Regions from separate parts of the Serpentinicella alkaliphila genome, predicted to be linked through region 3. Evidence: riboswitches for the same ligand, from Rfam matches in the RefSeq annotation. Region 3 holds a riboswitch; each other region holds the start of a gene.
The links. A riboswitch is a leader RNA that binds a small molecule or an ion and turns the genes downstream of it on or off. The one in region 3 is predicted to bind cyclic di-GMP.
Positions count from the first base shown of each region.

Region 1 (7,869 bases), 940 kb from region 3:
GATATGGATTTTTAAGAAGAGATAATTATTTATCTAGTGATAATGATATTTACATATCCCCTTCGCAAATAAGAAGATTTAGTATGAGAACCGGAGATAAGATTACAGGAATTACAAGACCACCTAAAAGTGGTGAGAAATTTAAAGCCCTTCTTTATGTTAAAAAAATAAATAATTTAAATCCAGAGTCTGCAATCCGAAGACCACATTTTGAAGATCTTACCCCAGTTTATCCCAAAGAAAGAATGAGTTTAGAAAAAAATTCCACAGAGTTAGCAACTAGGTTGATTGACCTAATCGCACCTATTGGAAAAGGTCAGAGGGGTGTAATTGTCGCGCCACCGAAGGCGGGTAAAACTATTTTAATGCAAAAAATAGCTAATAGTGTTGCAGAAAATCACCCAGAGATAGAGATTATAGTACTTCTGATTGATGAGCGACCAGAGGAAGTTACTGATATGCAAAGGTCTATAAAAGGTGAGGTTGTATACTCTACATTTGATGAACTACCAAGTCATCATATTAAAGTAGCAGAAATGGTATTAAATAGAGCCCAAAGATTAGTAGAGCATGGTAAAGACGTATTAATTCTTTTAGATAGTATAACAAGATTAGCTAGGGCATATAACTTAACAATTCCTCCTACTGGTAGAACCCTTTCAGGAGGGCTAGATCCTGGAGCACTGCATAAGCCTAAAAGGTTTTTTGGTGCCGCTAGAAAGCTAGAAGAGGGCGGTAGTTTAACAATAATAGCTACAGCTTTAGTTGAAACAGGAAGCCGTATGGATGATGTTATTTTTGAAGAATTCAAAGGTACAGGAAATATGGAGCTACATTTAGACAGAAAGCTTTCAGAAAAAAGAATTTTCCCTGCTGTTGATATTAATAAATCAGGAACAAGAAGGGAAGAATTACTATTAAGCCAAAGCGAAATGGAGGCTGTTTTAAATGTGAGGAGGGCCTTGGGTAATCAACCTGTTCAGGAAGTTACTGAAAAGGTAATTAGTCTACTATTACAGAGTAAGAGGAATGTTGATTTTGTGGAAATGATTAGAAAAACACTATAATGCTAAATACTCTTGCACTGATGAAATCCCTATGCTATAATATAGAAGTTAAATTTGACTAATTCAATTATTAAATATAGCCTTGATACATAGAAAGAGGTGATTAAAGTGAAAAAAGATATACATCCAAACTATAAAGAAGTAGACGTACATTGTGCATGTGGTAACAACTTCAAAACTGGTTCAACTAAAGATGAAATTAGAGTTGAAATCTGTTCAGAGTGCCATCCATACTTTACTGGTAAACAGAAGCAAATGGAAAAAGGTGGACGTGTGGAAAAATTCAAAAAGAAATTTGGAATGTAAGGTTAGAGCTTTTTCTAACCTTTATTTTTATCATTAGTATATCAAAAATTCCCTCTTATAGAGGGAATTTGCGGTTATATCATATTTAAAATTTAGTTGAATTAGTATCAAACTGTTACTTGGGGGAGATAAAATATGGTAGATTTAATGGAGTACTCTCAAGCTGGAAGTATTGAAATGATAGTAGGACCTATGTATGCGGGTAAAAGCGAGGAGTTACTTAGAAGAATTAATCGTGCTAATATTGCTGGTCTCAAGGTATTAGTTTTTAAGCCAGCTATTGATGATAGATATTCCGTAGATAATATTGCTTGTCATAATGGTAAACAAATGAAATGTATTGCTGTAGAGGATGCGCAGCGGTTACAAAGCTACATAAAAGAAAATCCAGACTATGATGTTTTAGCTATAGATGAAGTACAATTTCTTGGAGAAGAAATTATACAAGTATGTAAAGATTCTGCAGATAGCGGAAAAAGGGTTATTTGTTCCGGACTAGATATGGATTTTAGAGGGGAACCTTTTCAAGTAGTACCGCAACTAATGGCATTAGCAGAGTATGTAACAAAGCTAACTGCTGTGTGTGTGGTTTGTAAAATGCCTGCTACTAGAACCCAAAGGTTAGTAAACGGGAAGCCTGCTAAATATAGTGACCCTATAATTCTAGTTGGAGCAGAAGAAGGCTATGAAGCTAGATGTAGAAAATGTCATGAAGTGATAAAATAGAATATAAAAACTATATAACTCCTTTCACTGCGAAGGGAGCTTTTCTTTTACATGTTTAGCACTCAATACCATATTAAAATTGACATAATATGTAATATTAGATATAATTCACATGAGTTATGCAGTTGACTCCATATACTGGGAATTTTGCACAGTAAACCAACCTAACAATAAATTCTTCGGCCAAAATTTATCAATAAGTCTTGCAAATTGCCTAACTTCTGTGTCAAAATGTACTTGTATAGTTTGAAAGCATTGCTGTGCTTTTATAACGATACGGTATGTGGCGTTGAAAAAGTTTCGGACCATTTCGCCGTGGGTGAAGCCTTCTTCAGCGCCTTTATTATTGAGTTCCCATCTTGCATAGACAAGTAAAGTTTCTGCTGTAAAAATGAGCTCAATATGGGCGTAATGATGACTTTCCGACGTTGAGTGGCAAGAATTCAACCCCAGTTCTTGTTTTGCAGTTCTAAAAAACCTCAATGCTCCAACGCTTAATATATGCATCTAAAGCTTCTTCAGGATTATCGACCCTATTACTAATCAAAAGGTAAGCCCCACGATATGTAGCCGCAACCTCTTTGTTTTTCTCAAATTCATCCTTCATCATTTCAGTATCTTCTTTGAGTCTTGTAGCTACAACTGCTTTTGCAATAGGCGTATAACGATACTTAGTTACTACTTTACCCTGCTTTCCAACTAAACGGTAGGGTAACTTGATATAAATATTAGGTATGGATATAGCACTTACTTTATCTTTAAGACCACTAATAAGAAGTTTGAAAAAACTTCTTTAATAAGCATTGAAGGCTTTACAGGGATAAAGCGTTCTCGGCCTGTAATATTCTCAATTTCTTTTCGATAAAGTGCTGTATTACGTTTTGCCTTAGTAACCCAATCATATTGATGATCTGTGAGCCAATTAAAAAAGTCTTTGCATAAAAACCGGGTCCATGGCAACCCATAGTACCCCTGTGTAAATCCGGCGAATATCCATTAGCATTTCTTTTGAAAGATCTATTTTTGTCTGTTTTTCATCGCTATTTTCTACCTTACGCCAAATACGCCAAAACAATGGATATTTAAGTCCGTTCTTTAATACAACAGTTGTAGCAACTATATTCATACACCAGATATTTATTTTAATGGAGCTATCATATAACCAACAAAGGAAAGGGATTTTCTTTCCATGGGCATGAGCCACCTTTGTATCATCAAGTACAATAACATCTCCTTCAGTAAATGCAGTTTCTTCTTCTTGTTGTAGTCTTTGTACTCTTTTAAAACTAAATAAACCCCAATTATAATCAGTTGTAAAAAAGCGGCTAAAGGTATATTGAGCCATTTTAAGATTCCGAAACATCGGTTGTAATAAGCTATCCTTAGTAGCATAATCAGAAATACGTGAGACAGAATTTTTATTAGCAATAAGTCCTACCACATAAGCAAAAGCAATAAGCCAAGTGGGTACACCATTACGTTTTACAATACCCGATTGCGTAAGCAGAAGTGAAAAATCAAATTTATCCCAAATTGCTTTTAAAACTGGCGTTCCGCCCCCATTTCCTTGTTGTAAATTTCTATATTTCGGTTTCCCAAGAGTCATATTTATCACCCATTCATCAAGAGTAATGGCTATTAATACCATTCACTTTGATTATTGGGGCGGGTTTAAAAAGTCAAGTCTTTTTTGCTATTTCAAGACATATAAAACAAAAATATTTTTTAGTATATTATAATATACGATACATCAGTCTTATTTACATTTATTTACACGAACTGCATAACTCATGATAATTCACTTATGTGGTTCCAATGCTAGGAGGTAGAATATGAAATTACCCATACATAGAAAAGAACGTGTTATATTAACAGCAATAGAGATAATTAATGATTTAGGTATACAAGGTCTATCCACTAGAGAAATTGCAAAAAGGGAAGAAATTTCAGAGGGCACCTTATTTAAACACTTTAAAAATAAAAATGAAATATTATTAGGTGTTTTAGAGCACTACTCACAATATGATATGGATATTATTGAGTCTATAAAATTAAAAAAGCTTCCTTTTACTGAAGCAATAAAATATTTTATTGATTCTTACGCTTTATATTATGAAAATTACCCCGAAATAACCGCAATTACACAGATTTATGAAGTGTTAGCAAATGACCAAAATCTAGCTGTAAAGGTTATGGATATTTACAATGTTCGATATAAGTTTATGTATGATACTATTGAAAGTGGAAAACTATCAGGAGAGCTTTCACCTGACATTGATAGTATTATTTTATCTGATACAATTTTAGGTCTTTTTAATGCCATATGTTTAAGGTGGAGGTTTGAAAAATTTAATTTCTCTCTTCAAAATCAGACAATGTTGGCTATGGATATGATTTTAAAATGTATATATAAATAACTAGCATTACTAAATTAAATATCTTAATGAATCAATGAAGAAACTCCTTTTACAAAAAGGAGATTTTTTTGTAAAAAAATACAAAATATTGAAGGATTTTAAATAAATATGTCGAAAAAGAATTTTAAAGAGTATATAGGTATAAGGTACTAATATCACTGTAAAAGGCAAACCTATTTAAAGATAGGGACGCAAAGCCATGGGTCTAAGGATGATATCAATAAATATCTATGATTGCCAGGTTACCGAAGTGTGATTAATAATCTTTAAAATATAAATAAGATTATGTCATATGAAGGTATTTATTAAGTGAATACCTTCATTTTTGTTTTTTGAAAATCATAATTTGTTCTCCATTCAATCAAACAAATATATATGGTAAAGAGGTGAAATATTGAAAAAAGTACTTATTGTTGATGATGCAACCTTTATGAGGATTTCCCTAAGATGCATACTCGAAAAAAATGGTTTCGAAGTTATTGGCGAGGGTAAAAATGGTGTCGAGGCTATAAGTAAGTATATTGATTTAAGACCTGATATATTAACACTAGATATTACTATGCCTGAAAAAAATGGAATTGAAGTGTTGAAAGAAATTATTAATATTGACCCTAAGGCTAATGTTGTAATAATCTCTGCTCTAGGACAAGAAACTTTTGTTACGGAAGCAGTTAAACTTGGTGCAAAAGGTTTTCTAGTAAAGCCATTTAAAGAAGATTTTATAATTAGGACATTAAGTAAATTATAAGGGAACTAATATATACAAAATTATATGATGATGTAAAATAATAGGCGATGTGAAAAAAATAATGTAATGGGGTATTGGGATATGAGAAAGAAGTACGTATTGCTTAGAGATTGTTCAGAAATGGATGTATTAGCAGAGGATATTTTAAATAACTATGGTTTACCACTAGTTGTGAAAAATACTAATATCAACTCTTTTATTAAGGAGAGATTAGAACAGTTTAATGTTGAAAGAGTGTTGATTTATGAATTCGAAAGTGATATTTTTTGCAATGATATAAGTGAGAGAAATGAAATTTATGAACAATATAAAACAAATATTGACTGTTTAAAGGATTTGTTAAATAAGCTGTCATCTGGTAAAGAAATAGAAAAAAAGATGATAACCAATATATCTGATTCAATATATAGCTGGCAAGATGATCAAGAAAAAGTAATCAGCATGTTAACGAAGGTTAAAAGTGCTGATGTATATACATATACACACTGTCTCAATACCGCATTTTACTCAATGCTTATTGCTAAGTGGCTAAGACTTTCACAAGAGGACATAAAAAAGGCTATACAATCAGCTCTTTTGCATGATGTCGGGAAAATAAAAATAGATACAGAGATTTTAAATAAAAAGGGAAGCCTAACAGATGAGGAGTATAATGAAATAAAAAACCATTCATTGTATGGATACGAAATTTTAAAAACCATGGGCAATATTGATATTGATGTTATGAATGGAGTGCTCCATCATCATGAAAGAATAGATGGCTCAGGATATCCTTTTGGAATAAAAGGAAATAAAATAAATATTTTTTCAAAAATTGTTTCCATAGCAGATGTTTATGATGCAATGATTTCAGACAGAGTCTATAAAAGAAGAACTAGTCCCTTTGAGGTGTTTAAACTTTTTTTAACTACAGGAATCGGTGCCTTTGATCCTTCTATACTTGATGCATTTATTAACAATATTTCAGTATACTATACTGGATCAAATGTATGGCTAAATAATGAAAAGACTGGGGAAATAGTATTTATTCCACCTTATGATGTAAGTAATCCAATAATACATGTGGAGTCAGAATACATAGACTTATCTCTACAAAGTGATATGAAAATAGTATGTATTATCTAATTGGTATTAATAGATATTGAAGTAAAATTCAATGTCTATTTTTTATGTAAAAAACACAAACTATATATTATTCACTTTGCAAGTGTAAAAGAGGTGATAGATTGTTTGGAAGCAGTTTAGGAAAAATAGTTCTATTATTATTTCTATTAATTCTTTCAGCTTTTTTTTCTACTTCAGAAACTGCCTTGATGGCTTTAAGTAAAATTAGAGCAAGACACATGGTTGATGATGAGATAGTTGGAGCAGAGTTAGTAAGTAGATTGATAAAGGAGCCTAGCAAGCTCCTAGGTACAATTTTAGTAGGAAATAATATCGTAAATATAGCAGCCTCCGCCATAGCAACATCTCTTGCAATAGATTATTATGGAGACAGTGGTGTGGTAGTTTCAACTGTTATAATGACGTTTTTAGTTTTGGTTTTTGCTGAAATAACCCCTAAATCCTGGGCTGCACAAAATGCAGAAAGAGTTTCTGTAAGAGTTGGCAGACCTATGGCCTTTATTATTACAGTATTACATCCAATAGTTATAGTTTTTACATTTATCACAAGTGGATTAATGAAAATATTAAGAATAAATAATAATCATAATCGCCCTTTTATAACAGAGGATGAACTAAGGACTGTAGTTAATGTAAGTCAAGAAGAAGGTGTTTTGGAAATAGATGAAAAGGAAATGATACATAAAGTATTTGAGTTTGGAGATCTTCAAATTAAAGATGTAATGATACAGAGAACAGATATCGTAGCTATTGATGTAAGGCTTACCTACGAAGAGATTATACAAGTAATTAGGAATGAGAAATATACTCGTTATCCGGTTTTCAAAGAAGGAATAGATAATATAATTGGGATTTTAAATTTAAGAGATTTATTATTTACAGAAAATATAAATGATAATTTTGATATATATAATTATATAAGAACCCCCTATTACACTTTCGAATACAAGAGAATTGCAGAACTATTTAAAGAAATGAAAAAGAAAAAAGTACAAATTGCTATTGCATTAGATGAATATGGGGGAACTGCTGGGATAGTAACAATGGAAGATTTAATTGAAGAAATAGTCGGAGATATACAGGATGAATATGATGAACAGGAAAATGAAATTGAAGCTATAAATCATAACGAATATATTTTAAAAGGAAATATACGTCTAGAGTTAGTAAATGAATTGTTAGGAGTAAATCTAGAGGCAGAGGATATAGATTCCATAGGGGGCCTTATGATCAGTGAGCTGGGAAGATTACCAAAACTTGGTGAATCAATTAAGTATAGTAATACTAAGCTAGTCTTAGAGGAACTAGAAGGAAATAGAATAAAAAAAATAAGAATTTTTATTGAAAATTAATAAAACGGGTATTTTCAACAAATTGTTTGAAAATAACCCGTTTCATTTAAAATAGAATCGGAAGTAGCTATACCAATCTTCATTTAGCTTTGGTGGACCATCTACATTCATTTACCTTATCAACGCTC
Region 1 is NZ_CP058648.1:728,585-736,453, reverse strand. Features, by position in the region: gene rho (transcription termination factor Rho) at 1-1,067, shown strand, start outside; gene rpmE (50S ribosomal protein L31) at 1,176-1,373, shown strand; gene HZR23_RS03770 (thymidine kinase) at 1,509-2,099, shown strand; gene HZR23_RS16845 (hypothetical protein) at 2,217-2,606, opposite strand; gene HZR23_RS16840 (hypothetical protein) at 2,569-2,709, opposite strand; gene HZR23_RS16835 (hypothetical protein) at 2,847-3,059, opposite strand; gene HZR23_RS03760 (hypothetical protein) at 3,022-3,747, opposite strand; gene HZR23_RS03755 (TetR/AcrR family transcriptional regulator) at 3,932-4,516, shown strand; cyclic di-GMP riboswitch class I at 4,673-4,766, shown strand; gene HZR23_RS03750 (response regulator) at 4,911-5,264, shown strand; gene HZR23_RS03745 (HD-GYP domain-containing protein) at 5,346-6,389, shown strand; gene HZR23_RS03740 (HlyC/CorC family transporter) at 6,491-7,741, shown strand.
Region 1: linked by a shared signal. The riboswitch ahead of HZR23_RS03750 (response regulator) and the one ahead of HZR23_RS15540 (EAL domain-containing protein) in region 3 are both predicted to bind cyclic di-GMP.

Region 2 (7,869 bases), 1.4 Mb from region 3:
ATTTCTATTTTAGAAAGTCATTATAAAAACTTATAGAACTTGAAAACATACTTTTCTTCAAAGCCGCCTGTTAGAAACAGTAGAATCCTATTTAGTACAAAGAAGGAATGAGCATCAATCAAAATCCAAAAGTCAATTTCTCCGTTCCTGTTATCAGTCAACATCTTTTTTATAAATCATTGGAGACGGTTTCTTCTGCATTTCATGAAAAGTCAACTATAGCGGTTTCTACTTGTATATATTTTTACTCTCTAGACAGTTACTTTTACGCATAATATTCTATTCTGCGAAATTTCTTCCCCGGCTAAAGATAGATCCCCTAAACTTATAGTCTAGGGGAACATATATACATTATGCATTTTTATCTAAAACCTTCCAAACCACTGATTCCAACCTACTTCTTCTCTATCAACACAACACTCTCCACATGGGTTTTGATAGAAAGATGATACTATTTCGCTGAAATAATGGGATAACCCCCGGGGGTTTGCAGGAGTGCGCCCCTTAGTGTCTATTCTTTTAATATTTCCCCTGTGAGTACCTATACATTTTATATATTATGAAAATCCATCCCACCATGACTCCAGCAGATATTAGCAATGAAAGCATAGCAACAAATATCTCTCCATCTGTTTTAAGGCTACTAATTCCTACACCCACTCCTATAAACATCACAAAGCTGAAAACTACAGACAGTAAAGCAGCATGGGTTAAAAACCATTTTACCCTTTCCTTTTTTGTTGCCACAAATTCTTCTTTAGTAACTTCAATGTTTGCTTCTTCAGGAAAATCAACTTTTATCTTATATTCATACCCTTCTTTGGATTCCCCCTTATGTTTATTAATGTCTTTTAGCGATACTTTAACTATCATATCCTTATCTACTAAAATATTAGCCTCATATACAGCATAAAATGGGGTCTTATCATCAAATCCTTCTAGATCATAAGCTAGAACTCCCAAAAGAAAAAATACTGGTGAAGTAATCCAATACCATTTAGATTGATGCATTTTAACCTGAGTTATTCTTATTTGGTGCTTACCGTCACTACCCCTCCAAGTATATTTTCCTTTTTTATTATCTACCAGTTGTCCATCTATAAATATGTCTAATGAGTTATAGCCGTGGGCTTTATGATAGAAATAAATCTCATATTGATTATTCATTTAACAAATCATCCTTTTATATATACATTTGTCATATGACGTCCTCTATGGAAATATTAATCCTTCGATAGATAAAAACAGTTTACTTACATTTCTACTCGGAAGAAGTATGTAAAGCACTCTAAACCCTCTCTATTAACACCACACACTCAACATGAGCCGTGTGTGGAAACATGTCTACAGGTTGTACTTCAATAACCTTATATCCGTTTTCATCTAAGAAGGCTAGGTCTCTAGCCAAAGTAGCTGGATTACATGAAACATATACTACCCTTTCTGGATTCATATTTACTATTGTTTCTAAAACAGACTGTTCACAACCTTTTCTTGGTGGATCCACTATAACTACATCGGCTTTTATTCCCTGCTTATACAATTTCGGTACGATATCTTCCGCTTTACCTACGTAGAATTCCGTATTATTTATGTTATTAATAACAGCATTTTCCTTTGCATCATCAATTGCTGTTTGTACAACCTCAACACCCCATACTTGTTTTGCTTTTTTGGCAACAAATAAAGATATAGTACCTATGCCACAATAAATATCGAAAACATTCTCCGACCCAGTTAAATTTGCATACTCCAATGCTTTTCCATATAAGACTTTAGTTTGTACTGAATTTACCTGATAAAAAGAATGAGCTGATATATTAAATTTTAAATCTCCAATATAATCTACTATCTTGTCTTCGCCAAAAATAACTTTAGTTTCTTTTCCAAAAATAACATTTGTATTCTTATCATTAATATTATGTATTACACTTTTCAAGCCACTAATCTTCTTTTTCAAAGCCATTATTAATTCTTCTTTGAAAGGCAATTCATTTCCATTTGTTATTATTACTACCATTACTTCACCAGTAGTAAATCCTACCTTTGTTACTATATGTCTAATTAAACCTTTTCTAGTCTTTTCATTATAAACACTGACTTTATTATCATCAATATATTTTTTTATTATTTGAATTACATCAGTATTTATTGCTGACTGAATACGACAATTATCTGTTCCAACAATATCATGACTGCCTCTTTTATAAAAGCCTAATATTGATTTTCCATCGACAATACCTACTGGAATTTGGGCCTTATTTCTATATTCATATGGATTGTCCATTCCTATTGTAGGGTGAACAATTGTATCTATCTTACCTATTCTTTGTATATTTTCTTTTACTCTTTTTCTCTTCATTTCCAATTGGGCTTGGTAATCCATATGCATGATTTGACATCCGCCACATATTGATGATAACGAACATACTGGCTTAATTCTATCACTAGATGATTCAATTATTTCTAGTATTTCCCCAACTGCATAGTTTTTCTTTAAGGTTTGGATTTTCGCTAATACTATGTCTCCAGGAATTCCACCATCTACAAAAACTGTAAAGCCGTCAACTCTTCCTATCCCTTCTCCATTATGCCCTAAATCTTCTATAGTAATTTTATATTGTTCTCCTAAAATCAACATGTACTTTAAACTCCTTTTATTAAATTTGTCGAATTAATTGTTATACATATTATTCTACACTACTTTTATCTAGTTTTGCTAACTTTTGTTATATGCTTATAGTTTACCAATTATGTATAATAAATTATAATATAGATAAATATGGATATTGGACAAGCATATAGGGGGGAATCAAAATGTTAAGAACGTTAAAGAGCTTAGTTTTAATAGTAATTATTTGTTTTACTGCCACCGGAATACCTGTTTATGCAAATTTTCTTTTTAACTATATTATTTCTGAAGATTATGTAGAATATAATGTTGATCTACTTACTCATTCCTCAGAAAAATACGAAGTGGATATTACATTTGAATCAAGTCATAATAGTTTACCTCTTGAATTCGATGATACTCCATTAAATTTTAAACTATTTTTAGGTGATCAAGAAATAAAAAATCTTGAATTAGAAGTAATAGAAAAAAGTAATGACCCTTATAAATTTTCATTTATTTTAACACCTGAAAGACTTGATTTACCAAATGGCAATTACATACTTGAGGTTACGCCTAATATTATTAATATTAAATCACCAATCGATCCAATACCAATCAATTTCAACTTTAACAAGAACGTTAAATATATTCCTGCAGTCCAAACTGTACCCACAAATAGAACTGCATTGACCCTATACTTCCCTGACAATGATTTTAATAGATTAATACCAATTACCAGAGTTGTACCATACACTAATATTCCTCTTAGATCTACTGTTAACGAATTATACAAGGGACCAAGTAAATCTTTAGGATTACCAACTGGATCTCCAATACCTACAGTTCTAAATTTAAACCTAAATAATGACATTGCCAGAGTGTATCTTCCTAAAGATATTGGAGTGTATAATACATATTCTTCAAATGCACGAATAGCCTTAGATAGCTTTATTAGTTCGCTAACATCAATAAATGAAGTATCTGCTGTTCAATTCTATATAAATTGGCAGATAACTACAGATGATTTTCATGGTGTATCAATAGATAAACCTATTAGTAAGGATAATTCTCCGAAAGCTTATGTAGCTTATAGAACTGATTCTGATAGGTTGCTACTATATCCAATTACTAGCACAGTTTCTAATTTCTCAGCAATAGATATTTTCAAAATTCTAAAAATATCTACAAATAACAATTTATATAGTAACCGTATATACCCACCAATACCAGAAGATGTTGAATTATTAGATTATAGCTTAATAGATGGGGTTTTAAAATTAAAATTTAATGATGCTTTTGTTAGTATTATTAAAAACGAAAATGACTTAAGTAATTTAATGATAGATTCTTTAATTTATAGTTACACTTCATATCCAGAAATTCAATCAGTAATATTTACAACTGAAAATGTATCCACTGATAGACTTAATATTTTAAATACACCTTTAAATGCCTCCGGTTTAATCAATATTGAACAATAATACAAATCAACTAAATTATATATACACATAATAATAGCAGGTATCTTAAAATACCTGCTAAACTTTTTTCCTTTTATTTTTTAGTATTCTTTCATTACATTAAATAAGCTTTTATCTTTTGCCATCTCATATTTTCTATTATTTTGTCTATATACTGCATCTGTAGTAGTGTCTATTGTTACCCACTTACCATTAATATATACTTCATTCCATGCATGGTATTCATTCACATTTGGAGCATAACCCATTACTAGTTTTGTAGGTACTCCTACACTTCTTAACATTCCTGCAAATAAAGATGAATAATCATAACAAATGCCTTTGTTTTCGTCATAGATTTTATTTATATTTGGTAAATAATTAGAAGTTAAAGTAGCTACTTTATCGAAATCATAGACCAAATTATTTATTATATAGTTATAAATTTCTTTTACTTTTGCTTCATCGTTACTTAGTCCTTTTGTTAATTCTTGAGCTTTTTGTACTGCCTTCATTGATTGATCCCAGTTAACCATCTGTATTGAACTAAGAAATAAATTTGTTTCATCTATTGAATTTACATTTACTGTTTCTTTTGAAATAACTTTAAATCTATTTCCGCCAACATTCTCTACTACACTTACTTGATATGAGCCAATTCCCATTTGTAGTGGTATTCTTGTTTCTTTTTCTTTTATGTTATATTGATAACGAGCTTGTCCCTTTTCAACCAAAACACGTACGTCTTTATTATCTATACTGTTACTATTTACAACTAGCATACCATTTCCTAAGTTACTAATATTTATAACAGCTTGTCCCAAAACACTGTTTGCTGAAAGCATAAAAAGTAATGCGATAATAAATATACTTTTTTTCATAATAAAAACTCCTCCTTCGGTAACACGGCTGCCTTAGCATTAAATGCGTTAGGCCCTATGGCTTTGCGTCCCACCCTTTCGAGTGGTTTGCCTTTATCGGTGAAAAGCTTTTTCACCAAATATATTCTATTTTATAATAACAAAAACTTCCCGTTCGGTGGCTTGGCTACCATTGCACTATGTGCTTTAGGCCCTATAGCTTTGCGTCCCATCCTTTCGAATGGTTTGCTATTGTCGTTGACAAGTTCAACTTAGTATTATTTTCTTATATATGATAATTATACCATATATTTTTGAAAATAATCAAATATTTTTCTACAATATAATTAAATTTTTTACATTGCTTTTTACATTTTTGCATGAATAATTATTCGATGTGTTGGATTATTTATAGGGTCGCATGTAATTAGTGACAATATTCTATCTTTGCTATTACGATTAAGCACAGACAAATCTGTAGGTTCTACAAATTTTTTTAGATATATTGTGTATTCATGTTTTTCACCTTTTGTAGTTATAACAATCTTATCTCCTGCTTCTAACTCCTCTAGTCTATTAAACAACACCCCGTATTTACGTCCCCGGGTCTTTGACAGTTGAATAATAAAAAAAATCGCTAAAGCTTTGAAAAGGCTTTATTTTTTTGTAAATTTTCTCAAATATTTCTTTCGTATTTTATCGTATTGTGTTATAATATAGATAACTGGGGGTGTTATTATGAGATTATCACTTTCTAAATCTAAAAATGCTACTTCACTTTATGTGATAAAGGATATAATTGAAAAAAATAAGCGTACTACTAAAATTGTTGAAAAACTAGGTACATATGATGAGCTTCTTAACAAATTAAACGGGGAAGACCCTATTGAATGGGCTAAGAAATATATCGATGAACTTAATAAAAAAGAAAAAGAAGAAAATAGTACAATCATGGTTCAATACTCGCCTACAAAACTTATTGGTAAAGATAAGCAACAGTCTTTTAATGGAGGCTATCTATTTCTTCAAAAGATTTATCATGATCTAGGAATTCACAAAATCTGTAAAGAGATTTCCAATCGCCATAAATTCACTTTTAATCTTGACTCCATACTATCTAGACTTTTATATGGTAGGATTATCTTTCCTGGTTCTAAGCTTTCCACCTATAACCTATCTACTAGATTTTTAGAAAAACCTGATTTTGATATTCAACATATTTATAGAGCACTTGAAGTTATTTCTAAGGAAACTGATTATATTCAATCGGAGCTTTATAATAATAGTTATAAACTTTCTAAGCGTAATTCAGGAATTCTTTATTATGACTGTACGAATTACTTCTTTGAGATTGAGCAAGAGCAAGGCTTAAAACAGTATGGGTATTCAAAGGAACACAAACCTAATCCTATCGTACAAATGGGTCTTTTTATGGATGGGGATGGTATTCCACTAGCATTTAGCATTACTAAAGGTAATACTAATGAACAGCTCACTTTAAAGCCTTTAGAACAGAAGATACTTAATGATTTCAAACTCTCAAAGTTTGTCGTATGCACAGATGCTGGACTAGCGTCAAATGACAATAGGAAATTTAATGATCAAGGTGGACGTGCTTTTATAACCACTCAGTCAATCAAAAAACTTAAAAAACATCTTAAAGAATGGGCACTTTCTAGCGAAGGATGGAGTTTAAGTGGTAGTAGTAAGGTTTTCGATATCTCTGATATTGAAGAAGACAATTTTGCAGATATTACTTTTTATAAAGAGCGATGGATTAAAGAAAATGGTTTGGAACAAAAGCTAATTGTAACTTATTCAATTAAATATAGAGACTATCAAAGAAAAATTCGAAATAAACAAATTGAGCGTGCTGTTAAGGTAATAGAAAACAATCCATCAAAACTCAACAAGTGTAATCAGAACGATTACAAAAGATTTATAGGAAAAACAAGCGTTACATCAGATGGTGAGGTGGCAGAAAAGGACCTCTATCGACTGGATTCAGATATTATATCAAAAGAAGAGGCATATGATGGTTTTTATGCTGTATGCACAAATTTAGAAGATGAAGCTTCTGAAATTATTAAAGTTAATCATAAACGTTGGGAGATTGAAGAATGCTTTAGAATTATGAAAAGTGAATTTAAGGCAAGACCAGTGTACTTAACAAGAGATGATCGTATAGAAGCACACTTTACAACTTGTTTCTTGGCAATGGTGCTTTATAGATATCTTGAAAAACACTTAGATAACAAGTTCACCTGTACTGAAATCATACGAGAGTTAAGGGGTATGAATTTTTATGAAATCCTTGGCGATGGCTATATTCCAACTTACACACGCACAGATTTTACAGATGCACTTCATGAGGCTTTTGGCTTCAGAACGGATTATCAAATAATAAAAAACACACATATGAAAAATATTTTTAAAGATACGAAAAGATAAAAAAATTACGCACTTTTTGGACAAATATATAAAGCTTGTAACCTACTATTTATAACAGGTTACAAGCTTTTTTTCTTTATTAACTGTCAAAGATGGGATAAATGATAATTATACCATATATTTTTGAAAATAATCAAATATTTTTCTACAATATAATTAAATTTTTTACATTGCTTTTTACATTTTTGCATGAATAATTATTCGATGTGTTGGATTATTTATAGGGTCGCATGTAATTAGTGTCAATATTCTATCTTTGCTATTACGATTAAGCACAGACAAATCTGTAGGTTCTACAAATTTTTTTAGATATATTGTGTATTCATGTTTTTCACCTTTTGTAGTTATAACAATCTTATCTCCTGCTTCTAACTCCTCTAGTCTATTAAACAACACCCCGTATTTACGTCCCCTGTGAGCTGCAATGACACTATTACCTATTTCTCCCGGAAAATTTGTTCCACTTAAATGACCTGCAGCTTTT
Region 2 is NZ_CP058648.1:1,603,481-1,611,349, reverse strand. Features, by position in the region: gene HZR23_RS08135 (helix-turn-helix transcriptional regulator) at 1-36, shown strand, start outside; gene HZR23_RS08130 (hypothetical protein) at 520-1,167, opposite strand; gene rlmD (23S rRNA (uracil(1939)-C(5))-methyltransferase RlmD) at 1,289-2,641, opposite strand; gene HZR23_RS08120 (GerMN domain-containing protein) at 2,818-4,095, shown strand; gene HZR23_RS08115 (transglutaminase-like domain-containing protein) at 4,176-4,955, opposite strand; cyclic di-GMP riboswitch class I at 4,971-5,057, opposite strand; cyclic di-GMP riboswitch class I at 5,109-5,195, opposite strand; gene HZR23_RS08110 (sortase) at 5,303-5,551, opposite strand; gene HZR23_RS08105 (IS1634 family transposase) at 5,673-7,385, shown strand; gene HZR23_RS08100 (class D sortase) at 7,563-7,869, opposite strand, start outside.
Region 2: linked by a shared signal. The riboswitch ahead of HZR23_RS08115 (transglutaminase-like domain-containing protein) and the one ahead of HZR23_RS15540 (EAL domain-containing protein) in region 3 are both predicted to bind cyclic di-GMP.

Region 3 (7,869 bases):
CGATCTTAACCCCTAGAGACCTTAGTTGTTTTAAAAATTCTATTGTCTTATCTTTTCTTTCCATAAATAGACTTTCAGTTATTTCAATTTCAATGTATTTAGCTTCTATACGGTTTTCTTCTAGCTTATTCTTTAAAAATATGAAATAATCTTCATCATCTAATTGTACCGCTGAGAAATTTATTGCTATAGGTTTAATATCTAGACCTTTAATTTTCCAAGAATTAATTTGATTTATTACCTCTTCGGTTATCCACCTTCCAATCTCAATAATCATTCGAGTTTCTTCTGCTACTGGAATAAACTGCCCAGGGGATACATTTTCATCTTTAATTCTTAGTAGTGCTTCAAATCCAACTATATTTCCTGTAAATGTGCATACTTGGGGTTGATATAAAAGCTTAAACCCATTGTCTTTCAATGCCTTTCGAAGGATATTTTCAACTGTAATTTTTTGATTTACTTTATCTACCATCTCTTCACTAAAGAACATGTAGTTATTTTTACCGGTACTTTTTACGCTATATAAGGCCATATCAGCGTTCATAATCAACTGATCAACATTATTACTATTTATAGGATATAAAGTAACCCCTAGACTACAGGTTAAGTAAATATCGTGACCTTCTATTTCTAGCTTAGTACTTACGGCAGCCATAATTCTTATAACATAATTTTCTATTTTAGTAATATCATCTTCACCGGTTAAAAGGATTAAAAATTCATCACCACCAAATTTAGATAAATAGATATTTTCTTCTTTTATTTCCAAAAGATTATCCGCTACCTTTTGTAAAACCTTATCACCGAAAATATGACCCAAAGTATCATTAATCCCTTTAAAATTATCAATATCTAATATCATTACCGCACCACTTCTATTACTGTTTAACTCACTTTCCAGTTTTTCTGTAAACAGCCTTCTATTAGGTAGGTTTGTTAGTGGGTCGTGATAGGCTATATGACTTATATATTCTTCCTTCTCCTTTAATTGGTGAAAAGACTTATTAACCCTATAAATTAAATTATTAATTGTTGAGAATAGACCAATAAAAGTATCTCGTTCTGGTAATGGCAATATATAGTCTAGATTGTTTTCTATATCTATTTGCTTAATATTCTCGTCTAATTGTCTTATAGGTTGTATTACATTTCTTTTTTGAATCCAATAAAAAAACAATACCATTATAACTGTAATAATTGTAAAGCTTAATATGATAAAATATATGGAAGAATAAACATTTTCCATAGATAAACCTATACCTAAAATACCAATAATATCATTTCCCCTATAAATAGGAGCAGCAATTTCTAATACATTTTGACCTATTCTATCATAATGCCATATTACCCCTGAAAGTTTGCCATCAAGTGCATTTATGTATTCCTCATCATTTTCATATATAAGTCCTATATCCTCATAATCAGAGTCAGCTATAGCTTTTAAATTTTTGTCTAATATAAGGGCATAAAGAACCGTATCTTCATTAGCTAAGCTATCTACTATTTGCTGATAGCTAAATGAATTTGTGAGCTCCTGAATTTTACTAGCTATAATCCCTACCTGAGCAAATGCTCCTTCACTATCTTTAAAGTATCCATATTTAAAATGATTTCCTATTATAGTACAGGCTCTTATTTCTTCAACTAATTCTAAATCATCACTACTTTTAAAATATTGTACATTATGATCTGCTGGGGGAGTCCAACCGATGTGTTCTTTTAAGTTTGAGTATACTACACTCCCCTGAGGGCTATACCAATTTATTTCATCTATGTTAAAATCCTCAGCAATCTTTATTAAGAGCTCATTACTTAAATTTTCTCTATTTTTTAGAACAGTTTTTCCTGATAATTTAATTTTATCATCTATTAAATTATTAATTATTTCAACTGATAAAATACCACTACTTATTTTCTTAGTGGTTATCTTAGCCATATTTATACCATCTTGTTCTAATTGCTTAATTAGTAGGTTTTTGCTTATAAAATAACTGGCTAAACTTACAGTTAAAATAGCTATAACCCCTATCAGTAATGGCCAATATATTAATTTATTCTTATTTACGGTGCTGTTTTTTAGGTTATTAACTTTTGACATAGCTCTTTCCCCTTATTAGTAGAGTTGTACAATCAAATTTAAGTTAACTATAAAAAGAAGCACTGTAATCAGTGCCAAATATCAAAACAAATTTTATATTAAATAAAGTTTTGTTTACGTTTTGGCAACCTGGCAATCATAGGCTAATATAACCCTTAGACCCAAGGCTTTGCGTCCCTATCTTTCAATAAGTTTGCTATTTTCATCGTGTACTTTAAGTATATTAAATATTAACTAGTTTAGCAACATTTTACATCAAAATAGTTAAGAAATCTGTCGTATTTTGTCGATACAAATCGGTATATATTGGTATATTTGTATATAATTCATGAGTTATGCAGTTCGTGTAAATAAATGTAAATAAGACTGATGTATCGTATATTATAATATACTAAAAAATATTTTTGTTTTATATGTCTTGAAATAGCAAAAAAGACTTGACTTTTTAAACCCGCCCCAATAATCAAAGTGAATGGTATTAATAGCCATTACTCTTGATGAATGGGTGATAAATATGACTCTTGGGAAACCGAAATATAGAAATTTACAACAAGGAAATGGGGGCGGAACGCCAGTTTTAAAAGCAATTTGGGATAAATTTGATTTTTCACTTCTGCTTACGCAATCGGGTATTGTAAAACGTAATGGTGTACCCACTTGGCTTATTGCTTTTGCTTATGTGGTAGGACTTATTGCTAATAAAAATTCTGTCTCACGTATTTCTGATTATGCTACTAAGGATAGCTTATTACAACCGATGTTTCGGAATCTTAAAATGGCTCAATATACCTTTAGCCGCTTTTTTACAACTGATTATAATTGGGGTTTATTTAGTTTTAAAAGAGTACAAAGACTACAACAAGAAGAAGAAACTGCATTTACTGAAGGAGATGTTATTGTACTTGATGATACAAAGGTGGCTCATGCCCATGGAAAGAAAATCCCTTTCCTTTGTTGGTTATATGATAGCTCCATTAAAATAAATATCTGGTGTATGAATATAGTTGCTACAACTGTTGTATTAAAGAACGGACTTAAATATCCATTGTTTTGGCGTATTTGGCGTAAGGTAGAAAATAGCGATGAAAAACAGACAAAAATAGATCTTTCAAAAGAAATGCTAATGGATATTCGCCGGATTTACACAGGGGTACTATGGGTTGCCATGGACCGCTGGTTTTTATGCAAAGACTTTTTTAATTGGCTCACAGATCATCAATATGATTGGGTTACTAAGGCAAAACGTAATACAGCACTTTATCGAAAAGAAATTGAGAATATTACAGGCCGAGAACGCTTTATCCCTGTAAAGCCTTCAATGCTTATTAAAGAAGTTTTTTTCAAACTTCTTATTAGTGGTGCCAAAGATAAAGTAAGTGCTATATCCATACCTAATATTTATATCAAGTTACCCTACCGTTTAGTTGGAAAGCAGGGTAAAGTAGTAACTAAGTATCGTTATACGCCTATTGCAGCAGTTGTAGCTACAAGACTCAAAGAAGATACTGAAATGATGAAGGATGAATTTGAGAAAAACAAAGAGGTTGCAGCTACATATCGTGGGGCTTACCTTTTGATTAGTAATAGGGTCGATAATCCTGAAGAAGCTTTAGATGCATATATTAAGCGTTGGAGCATTGAGGTTTTTTTTAGAACTGCAAAACAAGAACTGGGGTTGAATTCTTGCCACTCAACGTCGGAAAGTCATCATTACGCCCATATTGAGCTCATTTTTACAGCAGAAACTTTACTTGTCTATGCAAGATGGGAACTCAATAATAAAGGCGCTGAAGAAGGCTTCACCCACGGCGAAATGGTCCGAAACTTTTTCAACGCCACATACCGTATCGTTATAAAAGCACAGCAATGCTTTCAAACTATACAAGTACATTTTGACACAGAAGTTAGGCAATTTGCAAGACTTATTGATAAATTTTGGCCGAAGAATTTATTGTTAGGTTGGTTTACTGTGCAAAATTCCCAGTATATGGAGTCAACTGCATAACTCATGTATAATTAAATTAACGTATGATTAGTAAGCAAAAAATAGCAAATGCACCCCATGATACTCTTCATCAAAAGGCGCATTTTAGAGAATTTTATTGGAGCTGATGATGGGACTTGAACCCACGAACCTCTTCCTTACCAAGGAAGTGCTCTACCGCCTGAGCTACATCAGCACATATATTTATGGGACAAATCAAATCCCATAAATGAAATTATATAATAATTTTTTTTGTATGTAAATACTTTTTGACAATATAGTATTTGTGAATTATTCACATATTATTCATTTATAACTATGCATTCTTCCTTTTGTATGCTATTCTCTTCATCCTCTATTTTTCTTTTAGCCAATACATAAGTTAATAAAATTGCTGAAATAAGTCTGACCCCTAATAAAAAATAGCCGTTAGCACCCACTGCAACGAAAATTAGAGTATCCTCTATAACAGCATGACAAGTAATTAGAAATACAGATATTAAAAATAAATCTCTATAGGATATATCTCCTTCTTTAGAACTTTGAATAATAACTCCTGCTCCATAGGAAATACCAAAAATGACCCCAACTAATAGTGGAAATACTGCATCTACAGAAATATTAAATAGCTTTGTCACAAATCTAAACATATTTGCTATTTTATCTAAAACCTTAAAATCCTTCAATATTTGGAGTCCTATCATAATTGGAAATACAATCATTGCTATAGAGTAAACTGAGTTAAAGCTTCCTATAATACCTTCTTTTAAAATTTCAATAATCATAATAGTCCTCCTAATTGACCTACAACTATCCCTGATATCACGGCTAGCCCAACTCTTATTAAAACAACCTTTTTTACCCCTATACCTAATTTTTTAGTAACTGCCGTCTCGATTAATAGTGAATGTGAGAAAGAAAGCATTATTGAGATTACAGTCACTTCCATGGTACTTAGATTAATTGCACTTATTGCACCTATAGCTGCATAAATATTTAAAACATTCCCTAGGACCAGAATTATAGCTGCCTCACCTGGTAAATTGAATAGGGTCATAAGTGGTGTAAACAGAATAGTAATCCAATCAATTACAGGTGTATATTTCAATATTGTAACTATTAAGTATACAGGGACTACCACTTTTCCTAACATCCAAGTAGTTTCTATCCCTTTTATAAATCCTGTTTTTATTGATTTTATTAATATCATTAAATGAGCTTCCTCCTTAAGCTAGACGTTATCTTTAATAAATTATAATAATTATAGCAGTTTAAACATTATATTTCACCTTGAATAATTATAGAAAGCTTTTTAGCGCTATAACGAATAAGTAGAATGCTAATAGTAATTATTAATAGGGAATATGCTATTACCTCAAAATAAGCCCCGATTCTAGTAAGTTTAATAATGTATAAAAATAGACCTTGAGGAGTAAATAGAGCTATGTACTGAAATGGACGGGAAAGAAGTTCTACTGGCCAAAAACATCCTCCAACAATTGATGTTAGAATAACTACTATTGAATAATAACTATTTAAACTCTCTGTAATATTCATCCTAATTGCTATAGTCATTACTATAGACGAAATATAGATGCTATATAAAAGCATTATAATAAAAAAGGAGTAAATCGGAATACCATAGAAGATATTAAATACCTTACTAAAAATTAAATGTAAAATTAAAATTTGAACAATTAAAAAGAACATCATTGATAATAGATAGCCTAGTATAATTTCCATTTCACTTAGGGATAAATATAGTCTTATTAAAGTTCCCTCTCTTTTTTCTGTTACTATTGTTGTAAATATATACCCTAATGATAATACTAGGAAAGTTATAATTATACCAATATATCCTGAGCCTAATCCCATATTCCCTAGACTATCCCCACCAATTTCAACAGCACCATTAATTTGCCTATGTTTAAGTTTCATTAGTTGTTCCGGATACCAATAAGACTCAGAAGTATCAAAAACATTTTGCCACAGTACATCTTTACTAAGATATGTTATACCTCTCCATTCATATTCACTTACAACTATATTAGCTGCTCTAGCATTACTCAATAATCTAACAACACCACTAGCAATTATTTCACTAATTGTATCTGCACCTATGGCAGCTCCTGACTTTAGCACTGTTATTTTAGGATATTTATCTCCTTTAATTAGTTCTTCAAACCCATGTTCAATAATATATGCTCCCTCAATTTTATTTTTTCTTATTAGTTCTCTAGCATTTTCTTCATTTGTTTCCAAAACAGAAATAACATCATTTTCTTTAATAAGAGAAATCAAAATTTTAGAATATCCACTAATATCCTTATCAACAACTGCTATCGGAACTGTGCTTACAGTATTAGGGCTATAAATATATGAAATTAAATATATCAATATTAAAGGAAAAAGAAATAGAGAGACTATATTTCTAGGTGATTTTAGTATTAGCTTAATTCTTAGTTTCGCAATAAGTAGAGCTTTCAACTTTTTCCACACCTTTCCTTATATGTCAATGTCGTAATAGAAGCAATGAAGAACATAATAGTTACTAATGCTAGTACCATTAAAGATGTATGAACATCCTTCTGATTATTTGTAAATATCCCTATAAACCCATTCAAAGCCCAATAATTAGGTGTATATCTAGATAGTATTGTTATATTATCAGGTAAATATATTGTAGGTATGAAGCTACCACCTATAATTGCCATAATTAAAATAAATGAATTACCCATAGTAACATATTTATCTTCAGAGCCTATATACAATGATGCAAATAAACCTAAGGAAATAACTGAACAGTTTACTAGAACAAATAACAAAATTAATAATAGAAATTCTTTGTTAATATTTGTATTTAATATAAACAATGTAATTATTAAAATAAAGGAAGATTGGATCAATATTTTACAAAATAAATATATATATTTTCCTAATAAATATTTGAATCCACTAACACCACCTAAGCGTAATCTCTTAAAAACTAAATTATTCCGTTCATAGATTACCTCTTTTCCACCTGTTATTGCAATAAACATTGTTAAAAGTACTAAAACAGAAAAAAGATAAAATTCCATAGATGATATATTATTAATACTCAATATAGTTTCCTTATTCAATACATTACTTCTGGCTAAATAGACTCTAAATGTAATATCATTTATTACTGAGTCAATTTTTTTAGATTTCTCTTCATATGACATGTCTGTCATTCCATAGTAATCCCACACTGCATTTACAGCACTTTGACCAGCTGATACACTTTTCATATAACTATTAAGTAAGGATTCAATTACTTTTGACTGAACCGGACTTGCACTATTAGTTATCAGCTGTACAGGATAATTCCTTCCAACCTCTAAACTATTTATAAAGCCCTTGGGTATAATTATTGCTGCCATCGCATTATTATTTTCCACAGTTTTTTCAGCTTCTTCAACATTCTGAAGAACTAATATATCTAAAATGTTTTTTATATTTTGATCCTCAGATACTTGATGCAGTAAAAGGTTTGATAGAGGATGTGCATCTTCATTTACTACAACCACATTAGCTTTATTTATAAATAATCCCTCTTTAAAAAGGAAACTAAGACCATTTGAAATAGAAACTATTGTGATTAGACTTGCAAAAGTAACTAACAAAAGCTTTTTATATGCCCTTAACCCGTCTCTTTTCATATCTTTCATTGCAATTAATAAAATTTGATGCATTTACCCACCTCATAAATAGATTTACTATAAAAAAAAGACTGGCGTTAACCAGTCCCTATATAAATTTA
Region 3 is NZ_CP058648.1:3,048,940-3,056,808, forward strand. Features, by position in the region: gene HZR23_RS15540 (EAL domain-containing protein) at 1-2,101, opposite strand, end outside; cyclic di-GMP riboswitch class I at 2,222-2,309, opposite strand; gene HZR23_RS15545 (transposase) at 2,574-4,106, shown strand; tRNA gene HZR23_RS15550 (tRNA-Thr) at 4,205-4,281, opposite strand; gene HZR23_RS15555 (nucleoside recognition domain-containing protein) at 4,388-4,870, opposite strand; gene HZR23_RS15560 (nucleoside recognition domain-containing protein) at 4,867-5,295, opposite strand; gene HZR23_RS15565 (ABC transporter permease) at 5,364-6,572, opposite strand; gene HZR23_RS15570 (ABC transporter permease) at 6,569-7,801, opposite strand.

Region 4 (7,869 bases), 1.3 Mb from region 3:
CCTTGTACAAGTACTATAGGTGTACCTTTATCTCCGCTACCTGATGTTAAATCTGAAAGAGAACCAAGTAAGTCTGTAAGTCGTCTTGGTGTTGTTCCTTGAGCAACCATTGCTCCAGTAAGGTCACCCTCTTTATTTTTAATATATTCAGAAATAGCTTTCTTTAGCTCTTCTCCACGCAGGTTTGCGAAGTCATTATCAGCTAAATACTTTAATTTTACTTCATTTGGAGTACCTTCTAATCCAGATGTATAAGCTGGAGAAACAACAGGGTCAGCCAACTCCCATATTTTACCTACAGGATCTTTAAAAGCTCCATCTCCATAAATCATAACCTCAACAGCTTTACCAGTTAAGGCTTTAAGTTTTTCGTGTATTTCATCTACTACAGGCTGACAATTTCTTGGGAATAGCTTCACACTTTCCTCGGTAGATTTGTTTGATCCTAGTAAACCATATGATTCGTTAAATCCACTTCCATCTATTGAGGTAGAAAGAATATCATCTAAGCTATATACCTTTTCTCCACCATTAGCCTTTAATATTTTTTTAGTTCTAAATCTAGTATGGATATCGCAGGTTAAAACATTTTTAGTATAATTTAGTATAGTTTTAGGGTCATTAGAGAAAATGATTTCACATTCTACGCCATACCCTTCAACCAATGATTTGTAGTAATCTATATAATCAATACCTGTAAAAGTATGTTTAATATATCCAAAATTATCTCTAAATTGTTTTTCTGTAAGTGTATCTGTCCAAGGATTAATTCCTTTTTCATCAAGTAACTCAATATCAACTAAGTGATTACCAACTTCATCTGAAGGGTAGCTTAGCATTAAAACTATTTTTTTCGCACCCTTTGCTATACCTCTTAAACAAATTGCAAAGCGATTACGACTTAAAATCGGAAAAATAACGCCAAAAGTCTCTTCTGCAAATTTAGAACTAACATCCTTAGCTATAGCATCAATACTTGCATAGTTACCTTGTGCTCTTGCTACTATAGACTCTGTTACTGCAACAACGTCCTTATCATTTAATGAAAACCCTTCGGATTTTGATGCTTGTAATACACTATCAACAACAATCTCAGCGATATTATCACCTTTATGTATAATTGGTGCTCTTAAACCTCTTACAATAGTTCCAACTATTCTTTCCATTAGTATCTCTCCTAACACTTTATTATCATAGAGTTATTCTCTACTTGTACTATATATTATATTTATGATATAAGTAAAATAAATAGATGTAATATTACACATAAGGAGAAGTTATATGATTGGTAAATTAGATTTATATAAAGTATTTACTGAAGTTGTGAGAAATCAAAGCTTTTCTAAAGCTGCTAAGGAGCTATATATGACTCAACCAGCTGTAAGTCAAGGAATAAAGCAATTAGAAAAGGAACTGCAAATTAGACTTTTTACAAGAACAGCTAAAGGAGTTACATTAACTAATGAAGCACATATATTATTTGAGTATGTAAGCTCTGCTATTAACTTAATAAATGTTGGCGAAAAAAAGCTGTTGGAATCAAAAGACTTGATGACAGGAGAATTAAAAATAGGAGTAGGAGATACAATCTCTAAGTATTACTTATTGCCATATTTAGAAAAGTTTCACAATTTATCACCTAATATAAAGCTAAAAATAATGAATAGAACAACTATGGAATTAATTAATATGACCAAGTCAGGAGAGGTAGATTTAGCAATTTGCAATCTACCTATAAAAGATCCTGCTATTGAGGTAAAGAAGATTATAGATATACATGATATTTTTGTATGTGGAGACAAGTTTAAACATCTAACAAAGGAACCAATGAATATTGAAGTGCTACTGAAACATCCTTTAATTTTTCTAGAGCCCAAATCTAACTCAAGAAATTATGTAGAGAAATATTTGTTAACAAAGGGTATAAAAATAAAACCAGAAATAGAATTGGGATCTCATGATCTATTACTTGAATTTGCAAAAATAAATCTTGGAATAGCCTGTGTAGTTAAGGAATTTTCCCAAGAATATTTAAATACAGGTTTAGTTCATAAAATTCACTTAAATAAAAGTATTCCAAAGCGGGGGATGGGAGTATGTTATTTAAAGAGTGTATCATTGTCTCCGGCATCAAAAAGGTTTATTGAGATATTAGAAGAAAGCCATACTGCTTAAGTGGAAAATAACTAAACTAACATTTTAACATCCGACAGGGTGGATTTTTTTTATAAAAAATTGATGTAAATATAAAAATCAGGTTATGTCAATATGATCAAATAATAAGGTAAGCAGAAATATAGCAATGGTTATTAAAGACTTTGTGAGGTACAAAGTGTATTTAAAAAAGAATTAATCATAGTACAACTTAATTTTGGTATAAAATTCTAAAAAAAAGAAAAAAATAGGAATAAAATCCTAAATTTTAAATAAGATTTAATAAATATAACAGGAGACGAAGAAGTACGCTTAATAATTGGGCACTTTAAGGCGTATGGAGTGAGTGGTGCAACCGACCTGAGTTATTGTTGTAATATACAATAGTTTAGGTCGATTTTTTTAAAAGCAAAATGAGACAGGTCCTGTAACATCAATATATAAGAGGGATGCTCTTAAATTAAAATGATTTTTTTTTGTTAATAAAGTAACAGTTAGATAAAGGAGGGGTTTTCTTGTTAGAAATTAAAGAATACAGGAAAATATCTTTATTACAAGGATATCCAGAGTTCATTAAAATCACTTTTATTTTTAGATATTTAACTTTATTGATTACATCATTGTTCTACTTATTTGGAAGTGTGGAACACTCCTTTCTAAGAAAATGGATCATTATATTCTGCATAAGTTTATCTGCAATAGTACTTAATCTATTATACATAAAAAGTGAGCAATCTAAATATAATACGATAGTATTAATCCTAATTGAAACTATAGGAAATTCAGCAATACTCATTCCATCTGGAGGGTTAAATAGCCCATATGTATGGTATTCACTGAATACAATTTTAGTAGCTGCAGTGAAACTGGATTATAAGGTTTGTTGGTTAAATTTAGCTATATATTTATTTAATTCAACTTACATTACTAACTTATTAGTTAATGAACAAGTTAATTTGTTTGAAGCTTTTGTTAAAGAATCAAATCTAATACTAAGTTTTGTTTTAATTACAGGAGTTATATTACTTTTAGCCAAATATGCCCAAGAAAATGAAGAAAAAACTAATAATTTAAAGATAGCTAACAGTAAACTAATCTATGCAAACCATAGAATAAAAGAATCAATGAATCATATTATGGATTTATATAAATCTGTTGAGCTGTTTGCATCACAAGAAAATAGTAGAGATTTAATTAATATAATAACAGAGTATTGTAATAAAGTAATAAGAACTGAGACTGTAATATTTATGAGTCAAACCAAAGGTATTACGCCAATAACAATTAGGTCAGAAATGGAACAATTAGATAAAAAAATTGCAAATGAGTTGCAAAGCAAAAATATTTGCTTAGCTAACTGTGAGACTCTCGAACATATTATAAATGATAAAAGGTTTTTGTTTGTATCGGTGGGGAACAATTGCAAAAACTTTGGCGCTATCGGAATAGATTTGGATTCAAGTTTAAAAATAAATACAGAAGAAGAGGTAGTAGAGCAGTTAAAGTTAGTAGCAAATCTTAGCTCTATATTATTTGAGAAATTCGAGCTTCAGCAATTTGCAGAGGAGCTACTAATAAATAAAGAGCAAAATAGAATAGCTGATGAGATACATGATGGAACACTACAAAGATTATTTAGCACTTCATGTGGAATTTATGAAACGATTAAAAGACTTAAAAAAAGCAGTCTAATAGACATTGAAAGGGATTTAAATATTATTAGGAAATCACTTAATGAAACAATGAGAGAACTGAGAGAAACCGTATACGGGCTTAGTTGGAAGAAGAATGGAGAAAACAACTTTATTGCACAAATACTAAATTTTATAAATGATACTAAGGTATTAAACAATATAAATATAGAGTTTAGTCTAAATGGTTCAGATGAAATGCTTTCACTCAAGCAAAAGAAGGCACTATATAGAATAATTTGTGAAGGAACGAGTAATGCCATAAGGCATGCAAAAGCAACTAATATATACATAATTCTTACCTTAGATAGAGAGTATACTACTTTAGAGATTATAGATAATGGTGTAGGCTTTGACATAAAAAGAGTAGAGAGTGAGAATAAGATGGGATTAGGCATTGGAAATATAAGGAATTTGGTTAATACATTAAGAGGGGATATTTATTTTAACAGCTCAATCGGTGGAGGAACGATAATAGAAATTACGGTTTCAAATAATGAAAATCTTTTAGTTAAGGAGGAAGTCGGATGATTAATATACTAATTGTGGATGATCATCCCCTAGTTAGGAAGGGGCTAGTATCAATTTTATCACTTGAGGATGATATTAACGAAATCAAAGAAGCCGCTAACATTAAAGAGGCAACGAATTTACTTGAAACATATAACCCACAAATCACAATTCTAGATTTAAACTTAGGAAAAGAATACGGATTAGATTTGATTAGTAAAGCTAAGTCAAAAACTGATAGCAAATTTATTATTATAACCTCTTCTTATAAAAAGGAAGACTTTGAAAAAGCTCAAGAAATAGGAGTAGATGGATACATATTAAAGGATGCTTTTACAGAAGATATCATATACGCGTTAAGTATAGTTAAGAGGGGAAAAAAGTTTATTGATAATGAAATATTGCAACAGAGCATGAAAAATAATAAAAGAGAAAAAGAAAAATTAGACGAGTTAACTTCTAGAGAGATGGAAGTTCTAGAAGAGTTAGGTAAAGGGCAAAGCAATATTGAAATAGCACAAACACTTTATATCTCACCTTATACAGTAAAGAAGCATGTCAGTAGCATATTAAGCAAGCTAAATTTACATCACCGGACTGAGGCAGCACTTTATATTAATAGTTCATTAAAATTAAAGCGATCTACGATTATTTGATGCAAAAATTAGAGGAGGAGTTAAATTGGCAAGAAAAAAAAGAAAGGGAATTGGTATAGGAAAACAAATAATAATAGTTTCTTGTGTAATTGCACTGAATCTAGTAGGAATAAGTTATGCTCTATGGAATACAGGAACGATTATTGAATCAACTGTTTCTACTGGGTATATTAATCCTGTATTTACTACAGGGGGTAGAACCTATTCAGTAGGAACACTGGATTTACTAACGAATGAGATTGTTGAGTTGGAAATAGAAGTTGATCATGATGCTGGAACCGTGCCTCATAAATTTATAGGTTACGATGTATATTCATATCCAACGAATATAGATATTAGTTTTACAGGTAATGGTATAAAACTTACTGCTCCTGAAATTCCTGGAGAATACACCTATGAGGTAGTACTAAGGTATATTCAGTATAATGGCTTTGGTTGGGAGAAAGATTTAACGATAAAGGGCGGAATAAATGTAACGGAACCACTTCCAGTTTTGGGTACAGATACAGTTGGGATTGAAAAAATAGAATTTGATAGCGGACTACAAGAAAAGTGATATTAAAATAAATTGCTTTAATGAAGCTTATGAGGAAATGTAGTCGATGTTAATTATAAGAGATTCATATGTTAAGCGGGGGATATAAGTGGTAGTTTATAGTGTTTTGCAAGGCATTATACTTAAAAAAAAGTGGATAATATTGACTTCATTAGCAATAGCAATATATTTAGTAGAGAACTCACCGTTAGTCACGGTATTAGGGAGTTATAAATTTAATTATGTGATAAAGCCTATTTTATGGAGTGGGCTAATTATTCTTGTGTGGATGTTTCCACAGGTAAGATCTCAGACAAAGTTAAAGTATAGAGAAAATATAAATATGTGGGCGTTTAATTTCGCAGTTATGTTTATATTAATTTCAATTGTGGCAGGATTGTTTGACGGACTAGGAAAAAGCCCGTATAACCATTCTGTCTCAGGATTATTTTTTAATATCATATTTGTTGTACCTAAATTGGTGGCCCTAGAGGTTATAAGAAACTATATAGTAAATACAATATTAAAAGAAGAGAAGTTATATATTTTTATTATAATAGCCTCTATTATAACTATTGTAAGTTTTCAGTTAAGTAGAATTTTATCCTTAGAGGGATTAGATAGCAAAGTACAGTTTGTAGGACAGTACTTTGCACCAGAATTTTGTCATAATCTACTCGCTACCTATTTAGTTTTTATTGGAGGACTTATACCTTCTATTATTTACATGGGAATTTTGCAAGGTTTTCATTGGATGTCTCCAATATTACCAGATTTAAAATGGATAACTTCAGCCTTAATCGGCATACTAGTTCCAATGTTTTTTCTTATTACTATTCAGAGTATTCACCTTACACAGAGTAAAAAGCTAAAAAGAAGAGAAAAAACCCAGGAGAGCCCTATAAGTTGGATGACGACTAGTGTGTTATCTATAATGATTGTATGGTTTTCTTTAGGAGTATTTCCAATATATCCATCAGCAGTAGCTACAGGAAGTATGGAACCAATTATCTACCCTGGTGATGTGATTTTAGTGAAGCAGAATATTATAGTAAATGAACTTCAAGAAGGCGATGTAATACAGTTTCAAAGAGGCAATATTTTAATAACTCACAGAATTATTGATATAGAGGAGGATAGAGGGGCATTAGTAGGTTTTGTAACCAAAGGTGATAACAACTCTTCTGTAGACGTGGAAATTGTCAAGCCTGAATATGTAAGAGGCAAAATTGTAAAAGTTGTCCCTAAAGTAGGTTGGCCTACTTTGCTATTTAGGAGTAGAAAGAATGTAAATTTAGATGAAATTGTGTTCTAGAGGATATGTTGACAAACTATCCTCTATTTTTAATTTATATACCAACAATAAAAAGTTGTTATATAAATTGTAAGTCTAAATGAGTAAAGTATGGTTTGCATTTAAAAAAACTTGGTTCTCTAGAGGTAGTATAAATTCTACTTTTGTGGGATTTGAGCTAAAGAAATCAGGGCTATAATTAACATATAGCAAGTATATTAAAGATATAAATGCTACTTGCGAAATTACAAATCAAATTAAAAGGAGAGGAATTATTAATGAAAAAAACTAAATTTATTGCAATGGCATTAGTAGTTGCAGTTATGATGATGGGGGCAGGTTATGCATTCTGGACTGATCAACTAACAATCACGAGTACGGTATCAACTGGAGAGTTTAGGGTTGATTTTACCGGACAAGGGATGTTTGGAAAAGAGAGATATAAAGCAAATCCAAATGCATATGCAAGTTGGAGAGATGGACATTATATGGGTAAAGCAGATAATGTACAAGATCCTGGGACTTTCATTGTTAATAAGGTTGACGATAAATCATTAGAAGTAAAAATTAGTAATATGTATCCAGGTACTATGGTAAAGATTGCAGCTAAGGCCCAAAATAACGGAACAATACCAGCGGTAGTAAACAATGTTGAGATTGAAAATATTAATGTTAATGACAAATTAGCAAAAGTATTAGAATTTAGTGGTAAGGCAAAAATATTAAGAAATAATGGGTCAGTTGAAAGTATTGATGTTCCGAATTCAAGACTAGGTGGAGCTGATGGAAAAACTTCTCTAGAAGATGCATTAAATAGTGCACTTAAAGGTATAAGATTAGAACCAGGTGAGTCTGTGGAGTTTAGCACTGCGGGTGGAGGATCACATGCACTAACTATAGAACTACCTGTTTCAGTCAAAAATGAAGATGATGTTGAAAATGCAATAGCTAACTTCAAAATTATTATTAATTGGGAACAACATAACGCAAAATATTTCTAAGCTTTATTAATTAAGTTGGGGAGAAATC
Region 4 is NZ_CP058648.1:1,070,450-1,078,318, forward strand. Features, by position in the region: gene HZR23_RS05440 (coenzyme F420-0:L-glutamate ligase) at 1-1,166, opposite strand, end outside; gene HZR23_RS05445 (LysR family transcriptional regulator) at 1,282-2,175, shown strand; cyclic di-GMP riboswitch class II at 2,440-2,524, shown strand; gene HZR23_RS05450 (sensor histidine kinase) at 2,670-4,376, shown strand; gene HZR23_RS05455 (response regulator) at 4,373-5,011, shown strand; gene HZR23_RS05460 (hypothetical protein) at 5,037-5,567, shown strand; gene HZR23_RS05465 (signal peptidase I) at 5,791-6,861, shown strand; gene HZR23_RS05470 (hypothetical protein) at 7,119-7,841, shown strand.
Region 4: linked by a shared signal. The riboswitch ahead of HZR23_RS05450 (sensor histidine kinase) and the one ahead of HZR23_RS15540 (EAL domain-containing protein) in region 3 are both predicted to bind cyclic di-GMP.